3 regions of the Streptomyces halobius genome follow, and region 2 is predicted to be linked to each of the others. Evidence: riboswitches for the same ligand, from Rfam matches in the RefSeq annotation. Region 2 holds a riboswitch; each other region holds the start of a gene.
What was found. A riboswitch is a leader RNA that binds a small molecule or an ion and turns the genes downstream of it on or off. The one in region 2 is predicted to bind cobalamin.
Positions count from the first base shown of each region.

Region 1: it holds a riboswitch for cobalamin, as region 2 does, so the genes downstream of both, K9S39_RS16190 (ribonucleoside-diphosphate reductase subunit alpha) here and K9S39_RS37915 (ABC transporter substrate-binding protein) in region 2, are expected to answer to the same signal.
Region 3: it holds a riboswitch for cobalamin, as region 2 does, so the genes downstream of both, K9S39_RS01240 (ABC transporter substrate-binding protein) here and K9S39_RS37915 (ABC transporter substrate-binding protein) in region 2, are expected to answer to the same signal.

Region 1 is NZ_CP086322.1:3,552,451-3,555,652, reverse strand. Features, by position in the region: gene K9S39_RS16190 (ribonucleoside-diphosphate reductase subunit alpha) at 1-1,820, opposite strand, end outside; cobalamin riboswitch at 1,982-2,107, opposite strand; gene K9S39_RS42395 (hypothetical protein) at 2,243-2,410, shown strand; gene mctP (monocarboxylate uptake permease MctP) at 2,941-3,202, opposite strand, start outside.
Region 2 is NZ_CP086322.1:8,357,927-8,361,128, forward strand. Features, by position in the region: gene K9S39_RS37910 (FecCD family ABC transporter permease) at 1-352, opposite strand, end outside; gene K9S39_RS37915 (ABC transporter substrate-binding protein) at 333-1,469, opposite strand; cobalamin riboswitch at 1,646-1,848, opposite strand; gene K9S39_RS37920 (serine hydrolase domain-containing protein) at 2,140-3,202, shown strand, end outside.
Region 3 is NZ_CP086322.1:294,845-298,046, reverse strand. Features, by position in the region: gene K9S39_RS41890 (S10 family serine carboxypeptidase-like protein) at 1-178, shown strand, start outside; partial or broken gene K9S39_RS42645 (DUF4158 domain-containing protein) at 312-729, opposite strand; cobalamin riboswitch at 1,291-1,458, shown strand; gene K9S39_RS01240 (ABC transporter substrate-binding protein) at 1,488-3,131, shown strand; gene K9S39_RS01235 (ABC transporter permease) at 3,128-3,202, shown strand, end outside.

The DNA.
Region 1 (3,202 bases), 4.8 Mb from region 2:
CGGTCCGCCCAGCGCGGCTCGGCGTCCGGGTAGTGGTCGGGGTGCAGCACCCCGCGCGCGGTACGGGTCGCGGACCAGGCCGGATGCGGGCCATGCCGTTCCGCGAGGTCGGCCGACGCCTCGTAGGCGGCGAGCATGATCCGCTCGGAGATCCGGGTCGACAGCTCCCGCGCCTCGGGCGAGTCGAACGGCAGCCGCAGCCGGAAGAAGACGTCCTGCAGGCCCATCAGGCCCAGACCGACCGGGCGCCAGCGGGAGTTGGAGGCCGCGGCCTGCTCGGTCGGGTAGAAGTTGATGTCCACGACGCGGTCGAGGAAGGTGACGGCGGTGCGGACGGTGGCGTCCAGCTTCTGCCAGTCCATCTCACCGTCTTCGCCGAGGTGAGCGGCGAGGTTGACCGACCCCAGGTTGCAGACCGCGGTCTCCCCGTCGTCCGTCACCTCCAGGATCTCCGTGCACAGGTTGGACGAGTGCACGACCCTGCCGGGCTCGGCGGTCTGGTTGGCGGTGCGGTTGGCGGCGTCCTTGAACGTCATCCAGCCGTTTCCGGTCTGCGCCAGGGTGCGCATCATGCGGGAGTACAGCAGCCGGGCCGGGATCTGCTTGAGCGCCCGGCCCTCCGCCTCGGCATTGCGGTAGGCGGCGTCGAACTCCTCGCCCCACAGGTCCACCAGCTCCGGCGCGTCGGACGGCGAGAACAGCGACCAGTCGGCGTCCGCCTCCACCCGGCGCATGAACTCGTCCGGGATCCAGTGCGCGATGTTGAGGTTGTGCGTACGGCGGGCCTCCTCACCGGTGTTGTCGCGCAGCTCCAGGAACTCCTCGATGTCGGCGTGCCAGGTCTCCAGGTAGACACAGGCCGCGCCCTTGCGGCGGCCGCCCTGGTTCACCGCCGCGACGGAGGCGTCCAGGGTGCGCAGGAACGGCACGATGCCGTTGGAGTGACCGTTGGTGCCCCGGATCAGCGATCCCCGTGCGCGGATCCGGGAGTAGGAGAGACCGATGCCGCCGGCGTGCTTGGAGAGCCGGGCGACCTGGTGGTATCGGTCATAGATCGAGTCGAGCTCGTCCAGCGGGGAGTCCAGCAGATAGCAGGACGACATCTGGGGGTGGCGGGTGCCGGAGTTGAAGAGCGTGGGGGAGGAGGGGAGGTAGGAGAGGGTGCTGGTCAGCCGGTAGAGCTCGGCGACGTCCGCCAGCGCCCGCTCGGAGTGGTCCTCGGCCAGGCCGCAGGCGACCCGCAGCAGGAAGTGCTGGGGGGTCTCGACGACCTGACGGGTGGTGGGGTGCCGGAGCAGATAGCGGGAGTGCAGGGTGCGCAGCCCGAAGTACCCGAACCGGTCGTCGGCGCCTTCCTCCAGGGCTTGCCGCACGAGCCCGTCCAGCCGGGCGGCGTGGGTCCGTACGAACTCCGCGGTCCGGTCGGCGATCAGGCCCTCGCGATGGCCGGTGGCGACCGAGGCGGAGAACGAGGTGGCGCCCTGGCCTGCGGCTTCCTCCGCGATGGCGCGGGTGAGCAGCCGCGCGGCGAGCTGGGAGTACTGCGGCTCGTCACCGATCAGACCGGCCGCGGCGTCGATGGCCAGCGACCGCAACTCGGCCTCGTCTGCGCCCGGGTGCCGGCCGCGCAGGGCGGCGGCGGCCACCTTGCCGGGGTCGGTGGCGGTCAGGTCCTCGGTCAGCTCGGTCAGGGTCCGCAGCAGGGCGGTGCCCGGCCCGTCGTGCCTGTCATCGGCCCGCCCGGCCCGGGGGTGCTGGGTGGCCACCGCGGGCTGTCCGACCTCGGCGTCTGACGCGGGCTCCGTTGGCGCGATGGTCACGTGGTGCTCTCCCTCACTCGGCGGGGGCCAGGAGGGAGGGGCGCGGCGGTCGCTCGCGGGCATGCGGCACCCCGGTACGGTCCAGGGTGCGCGGGCACACCGCGCGGCGTCCACCGGCCCAACCCGCGAGGCCCGGACGTATGACGTGCCGCACCCATGGCGGTGCGGACGTACTGCCGGCAGGTCCTCGGACTGACGGGTACGCGGTTGCGTACGCTCGATACACCGTTGCGGGACAGTTCCGGATTCGCACCGGATTCCCCTGCGGCGACAGCGAGCATGAGCATACATGTGGGGGTGGCTCCTCGCGCGCACCCCCATATCTAGTGTGTCGTGTGTGATCGGGCGGTGTCTGTCAGTGGCCTCGGCTATCGTCGCTTCCACGTTCCCTGATCTGTCCGACGGCAGAAGGAGAAGGCCTCATGACCGCGCTTGCCGACCGCCCGCACATCACGTTCGTCGAGCACTTCGAAGAGGCCGCCCGGACACTTGACCGCTTGGAGGAAGGCGCGCGGTTGGAGCTCATTGACGGGAAGGTCAGGAGCAAGGCCATGCCGGAGGCAACCACGGACGGATCAGCCAGCGGCTGACGCGTATCTTCTTTCCAGTCGCGTCTTCTTCCAGTCGCGCCCAGAACTGTGGCTCTCTCCCGGTCAGGGACTCACGGTGCAGGCGTCCCGAGGAGGCAGGGCTCGCACGGATGGTGCGCTCGCGCCCAGCGGCGCCTTCGCCGGCCAGGGCGAATGGGTAGATCCCGGACCGGTGTTGATGGTCGTCGAGTCACCTCGCACGACTCGGACGCCGACCAGCGCTATCGGGTGGAGAAGCCCGTGCGTACGCGGAGACAGTCATTCCGCTCTACCTGTTGATCGGCCGTCAGGACTGCCAGGTGGCGGTCCACAGTGAGCCTGACGGTGCCCGCTACGAGATCGTGCGCACCGTGCGGTACGGCAAGCAGCTCCACCTCCCGGACCCCGTGGGAATCACTCTCGAAACCGAAGCGCTCAAGGACTGGGTGAACCGACCCCGTCCGGACGGTGAGACGCGTCCTGACAGGACAGCGGGCCTGCCGCATCCCCAAAGGGACGCGGCAGCCCGTGCGTTCGCCGGAGCGGAAGGCTCAGCGGCCGGCCGGAGCCTCCGCCGTAGCGGGCGGAAGATCGGCCGTGACGCCCTTGTCCCCGACGTCCGCCGTGTAGTCGCCCGGGCTGGTCTCGTCGACGCCCTCCGGGGCCTTCGCGGCTTTCAGGGCGACCGTCAGCACGACCGTGACCAGGACGTTCAGCACGAACGCGGTCAGGCCGATGTAGCCGATCTCACCGATGCCGGGGATCGCGGCGGACGAGCCGCCGAAGTGCTTCTGGGTGGGGCTGGCCACGCCG
Region 2 (3,202 bases):
GGTTGCCGAAGACGGCCTGCAGCGCCGCACCGCAGACGGCCAGTCCCGCGCCGACCAGCATGGCCAGCAGCACCCGGGGGAGCCGGACGTTCAGCACCGCCGCCTCCTCGGTGGGTGTCCAGGTCCGTTCGAGCGGCAGCAGCTGCCCGAGCAGAATCCGTACGACCTGGTCGACGCCGACCGCATAGCGGCCCACGGCAAGGGCGGTGACGGCGACGAGCAGCACGCCCGCCGGGAGGACGAACAGCGCGGTGCGGCGGCGGAGTCCGGCGGCCGGTATCGGCGTGGCTCCCGGCCCGCCGGGTCGTTCCGGCCCGCGCCGGCCGCCCCGCTCAGCGGCCGAAGTCGTCATAGTCCCGGGAGCCGGAGTTGGCCTTCGTCCGCAGGATGACGTCCAGCTGGGCGGCGGTGGGCTCGGCACCGTAGAGGAACGCGTACTGGCGGACCACCTCGTCCCGCAGCCCCGGCGCCCCGGTGCCGTGCACCAGACCGGCGAGCCACTGCCACATCAACGGCGACTCCTGGCTGGGCGGGTCCCAGCGGTAGCCGCCCAGCGGCACCTTGTAGACGCGGCGCTCGCGCACCGCCCGCAGGGTCGCCAGCGCCGGTTCAGCGTAGAGATCCTTCGGGGCGGCCGGCCCGAAGTTGCCCAGCAGGATGATGTCGGGGTCCCATTTCAGGAGCTGTTCCCTGTCGATGGTGACCTGCTCGTCGTCGACCCTGGCCGCGGGGTTGCGGGCGCCGACGAGCTCGGTGACGTAGTGGTTGTAGGAGGCGCCGCCCCCGGCCTGCAGTCCGTCGGCGGCGCCGCGCAGATAGAGCACGGACGGCGCGTTCTCGGCGCCCGCACCGGACGCGGGAAGCCGGCCGCGCAGCCGCTTCAGGGCCGTACGCATCCCGTTCACCATCTTCTCGGCGCGTTGCTGCTTGCCGAGCAGCTTGCCGTAGAGGGTGATGGCGCCCTCCAGGTCCTTCTGGGTGCCGTAGGTGAGCCGGGCGACGGTCAGCCCGGCCTTGCGCAGTGGTTCGACGATGCCCGGACCGCGGTCGCCCCACTGGATCACCACATCCGGTTCCAGCGCGAGCACGCTCTCCACGTTGGGTGCGAACTCGGCGCCGGCGACCTCGGTGGGGACCTTGAGCAACTCGGGGTGGGCCGTGCCGAGGAAGCTGCCCTCGATCGCGGTGCGCGAGGCGGCGTTCATTCCGGCCAGCACCTCAGGCCCGCCGTTGACGGCCACCACCATGGAGGCGGCGGGCAGCGGGATGGTCACCACCCGGCGGGCCGGGCGCGGCAGTTCGACGGTGGCGCCGGTCAGGTCGGTGACGCGGAGTCCGTCACCGGTGCCGGCCGCGGGTTCGGCCCGCCCGCAGGCCGTGCCGAGAATGGGCAGGGTGGCTGCGGCGAGGGCGCCGCCCAGCAGTCGGCGGCGTGAGACGTCAGGGCTCGGCACGGTGGGTCCAGGCATCCGGGATCCTCTCCGGTCCGGAGCACGGGCCACCAGGGGACCGGCACCCGGGACCGCAACGCACTCCGGCCACGGCCCACTGGGCCGCCGGCCGCGCACGCCGAGCACCCGAACGGGTCTGCCGCGTCTGTCGCCGCCGCAGACCTCATGCACGCCTCCTGGGGTCCACGCCCCGTGGATGGTGTCCGCGACAGGTCAGTGTCCTGACTCCCGGATCGCCGCTCGCCCCGACCTTCCAGCATCGCTGCCGTGGTCTCCGTGGGGTCCGCTCCCCGGTCACAGTGGCGGGACCGTGCCGGATTCTCACCGGCTTCCTGGCTCCCGTCGCGCAGTTCGTCGGGCACACAGTAGCCAACCCGCCTGCAGGGGGAAAAGGAGAGCCCGTTCACACTGATGCACGGGGGGCGCGAGCCAGGGGGCGTGAGCGCGGGACGAGCGGGCGCGAGTCGCCGACGCGTACGGGCACGAGCGGGCACGAGTCGCCGCGTAGGGATGCCCTCGCCCAACACCCGGGCGGGAGCCTCGTCGGGCAGCTGTATCTTGCGGGGGATCTTGCGGGCGGCACAGTTTCCTTGCGTCAAGGGGCGGGGACAGGGTTCCCATGCCCGATCGTTCTCCTCAGTTTCGCCGTGTCCGCGCCGCATCGTCCGGGTCTCGGCGCGGGATCACGATGGCGGCTGTGATGGCTGTGGTGGCTGCTGCCCTGGCTGTCGGAGGTGCTCCGGCGCGGGCTGGTGGTTCGGCTGACGTCGTGCGGCAGGCTCTGGTCCACCTGGTGCGCGATGACGGGTACCCCGCCGCCTTGGCCGCGGACCGCGGCCGTCACGGTCGTATCCGCCACTACACCGCCGGTGTCGCGGACTTGAGGACCGGGGCGGAGGTGCCGGTCAACGGGCAGGTGCGGGTGGGGAGCAACACCAAGACGTTCACCGCCACCGTCGTCCTGCAGCTGGTCGGGGAGGGCAGGGTCGCCCTCGGCGCCCCGGTCGAGAAGTATCTGCCGAACCTGGTGCGGGGCAAGGGCATCGACGGTCGCCGCATCACGGTACGTCAGCTGCTGCAGCACACCAGCGGACTGCCCAACTACACCGACTTCATCGGCGACCCGACCGGCAAGGAGCGCCATACCTACGTCCGGCCCCGCGCACTGCTCGACCTGGCGCTGGCGCACAAGGCGCACTTCGCTCCCGGGGCCCGCTGGGAGTACAGCAACACCAACTACCTCCTGGCCGGCCTGATCATCGAGAAGGTCACCGGCCGCCCGCTGGCGGAGGAAATCACCCGCCGGGTCATCGAGCGCATCGGACTGCGCCACACCTACTTCCCCGCCGCGGGCGACGAGAGCATCCGGGAAGCCCACCCGGAGGGGTACGCCGCGAAGGGCGGGGGAGTGATGAAGAACATCACGGAGCTGGACCCCTCCTGGGCCTGGGCCGCCGGGCAGATGATCTCCACCCCCGGCGACCTGAACCGCTTCTTCTCGGCCCTGCTCGGCGGCAGATTCCTGCGGCCCGCGCAGCTCGCCCGGATGCGCACCACCGTCGCAGTCCCCGCCGGCCGTCTGTGGCCCGGTGCCCGCTACGGGCTGGGCGTGATCGGTACGCCGATGAGCTGCGGCGGTCTGATGTGGGGGCACGGCGGTGACATCCCCGGCTACGGGACGCGTACAGGGGTCACCGATGACGGCCGTGCCTTCACGGTCGCCGTCACCGCGGACTCGGACTCCGCACCCG
Region 3 (3,202 bases), 8.1 Mb from region 2:
CCACAGGAACCTGACGCAGGTCAGCGTGCCTGACTCCGGACACCAGGTACCGGCGTTCCAGCCGCGGATCTGCCGGGAGATGCTCTACAACTGGCTCTTCGACCGTCCCTTCCCCGGCTACGACCCGCAGCAGCCGCTCAAGCAGCGCAACGGCAACGTCGGCCTGCGAAGGGGATGAACGCACCCGCACTGGCCGCCCGGGAACCGTCCCGGGCGGCCACGGTCCAGGCGGCTTCTCCTGCGGCCCTCGTGCGGAAGACCGACCCAACTGACCGACCGTATCCGGACCTTCGCCCAGCTTTGACACACCCCAGGCGGCCGAGCTGGAACGCCGGGATCTCATCCACCGGCTCCAGCGCGCGGGCGAACGCGGTGCCCGTCGTCTTCGTCGGCGGCCGGCGCAGCCGCTCCAGCTCCGAGTACCGCCTGACCTCCGTCGTTGTCAGCGTGGCCACCAGGTCCCCGGGCAGTGCCGGGTCCGCCCGGCGGGCGGCCTTCGCGACCGTGGCGTGCAGCCGCTTCTCCGCGACAACCCCTGGCCTCGGCCACCTGCCGGGCCAGCAAGCTCACCCCCGGGCAGCAGCACCCGGTGACGGCGCAGCCGGCCCACCGCCAGGTTGAACAAGGCCACCGGCCCCTCGGCATGCGTTCACGCCCTCCATGCAGGAACGTACGGAACTGCCGGCCCCACTCGGCGTCCTCGTACGGGTGGTAGCCGTACGCGTCGCGGTCGCCTCGCGCAGACGGTCGATGGTGGCTGTCAGGTCGTCCTGTGCGCCTCGGAATGCGCGCGAGGCGCATGTGGTCGAGAACCACCTCGATCGCACGTCGGAGGCGAGGAAGCAGGCCGCGGCGGGCGATCGGGGCGAGCCGGCCGTCTGCCAGCCACCCTGAGAGTCTGTGGATCTGAGCGGCGGATGCCGCTGACGTCGGCGGTCCCCGGGGCTCGGTTTCCACCGGTCGAGGTACGGGAGGTCGCCGACCGCGTGGTCGCGCTCGCGACGGGTACGACTGCGGATCATCGGGGCGCTGCTGTGACACTTGCCGCGCTCCGGGCGCCGGGCGCGCGTGGTGGGCTCGGCCCCGGCCACCGGTGTATGCGCCATGGGCGCGGTTGCAGCGGGCGGGAGCACTCGGGGGGCGCAGAGGATCGGCCGGGGGCGGCCGCCCGCCTGGACACCATCGTCGCCGAGGTGGTGCTGCGGATGCCGGGTTCCGGCTTGTCCCGCTCTGGTCGGAAACTGCAAGGGCAGGTGAGCACGGACACTCCCCATGGACCGGCTGGGCTGGCTATGTTGTTCGTGCCGCGGTTACGGGAAACCGGTGTGAATCCGGTGCGGTCCCGCCACTGTGACCAGGGAGCTCCCCTGCATCCGTGTCACTGCGCCCAGGGCGTGGGAAGGCGTGGGGGAGCGGTGAGCTGGAAGCCAGGAGACCGGCCGTGGTGCAAGCCCGTTGGTTCCACGAGGATGGAGACAGGGTCCACCATGTTCGGTCCTGCCCGGGCGCGCCTCGCGCTGCCCAGTTCACTTGCACATTCCCCCGCACCTCAGACCGGTCGGCAGATCGACCGGCGCGCGTTCCTGCACGGGCTGGCGGTCGCCTCGTCCGGTCTCGTCCTCGGCGGTGGTCTGACCGCGTGCACCTCCGGACAGTCCTCGCCCACCGGTGCGGGGGAGCCCCGGCGCGGGGGCCGACTGCGCGCGGTGGTCTCGGGTGCCAGCTCCAGCGATGACACGCTGCACCCCTTTGTCGCCGGGTCGTGGGGCGCTGGCATCGTGATGAAGAACCTCTTCGACAAGCTGTGCGCGTACAAGGACGATCTCACCGTCACCAACCGGCTCGCGGAGTCGATCGAACCGAACTCCGACGGCTCGCTGTGGACCGTCAGGCTCCGGGACGGCGTCGAGTGGCACGACGGCAAGCCGCTGTCGGCCGACGACCTGATGTACTCCGTCAGGTATCTGCTCGACCCGAAGTCCTCCTTCACGGGTGCCAAGGACCTCGCGATGGTGGACGTCGACGGGCTGCGCAAGGTGGACCGGCGCACCGTGGCCGTTCCGATGCGCCGGCCCATCGCCGACCTGCCCTCGTTGCTCGCGGGCTGGTACGTCTACGTCATCCAGGACGGCACGACTGCGTTCGACAACGACCATCCGCCGGTCGGCACCGGCCCGTTCCGGTTCGACCGGTGGAGCCCGGGGGACCGGGTACGGCTGACCCGGAACGACTCCTACTGGGAGAGCGGCCGCCCCTACCTCGACGAGCTGGAGATCATCTTCATCACCAAGGCCGACACCCGGCTCAACGCGCTGCTCGGCGGCGACGCCGATGTCGCGCACGAGCTGGCCTGGGCGCAGGCCGCGGCTCAGGAGCGGACGGGCCGGGTCCAGGTCGTGACGTCGCCGGTCGGCCGTATGCAGAGCTTCAACATGATGGTCGACCAGAAGCCGTTTACCGACCCGCATGTGCGTGAGGCCCTGAAGCTGGCGGTGGACCGCCAGGAGATCGTGGACACGGCGTACTCCGGCTACGCCGACGTGGGCAACGACCTGTACGGGTTGGGCGCTCCGCTCTACAACGACGATCTGCCGCAGCGCCGCTACGACCCGGACAAGGCGAAGTCGCTGCTGCGTAAGGCCGGCAAGGAAAGGCTGACCGTCACCCTGCACACCTCTGATGTCACCCCCGGCATGCTGGAGGCCGCGACCCTCTACGCCGAGCAGGCCAAGCGCGCGGGAATCACCATCAAGCTGGAGAAGTCACCGGCCGACTCGTACTGGTCGGAGGTGTGGGCCAAGAAGCCCTTCGCGCAGAGCGGCTGGGGCAACTACGCGCTCGACTGGTTCTACGGGCAGACGTTGCTGTCCACCTCGGACAGCAACGAGACCGGCTGGCGCCGCCGGGACTGGGACAAGCGGTTCTTCGCCGCGCGCGCCACCATGGATCCCGGCCTGCGGGCGCAGCGCTACGCCGATCTGCAGCAGGAGCTGTGGCAGGACGGCGGGTACATCATCCACTCGTTCGTGAAGTGGATCGACGGTGCACACCACAAGGTCGGCGGCGTCCGCGGCGCCCCGCCGGCTTCCGACGGCTGGGGCAGCTACCGCGATGTCTGGCTCGGCGCGTGACCGGCCATGCGCACCCGTTGCTCACCGCGTGCACCCGTCGGCTGCTGGCCGCGGCGGGGGTGACGGGCGCC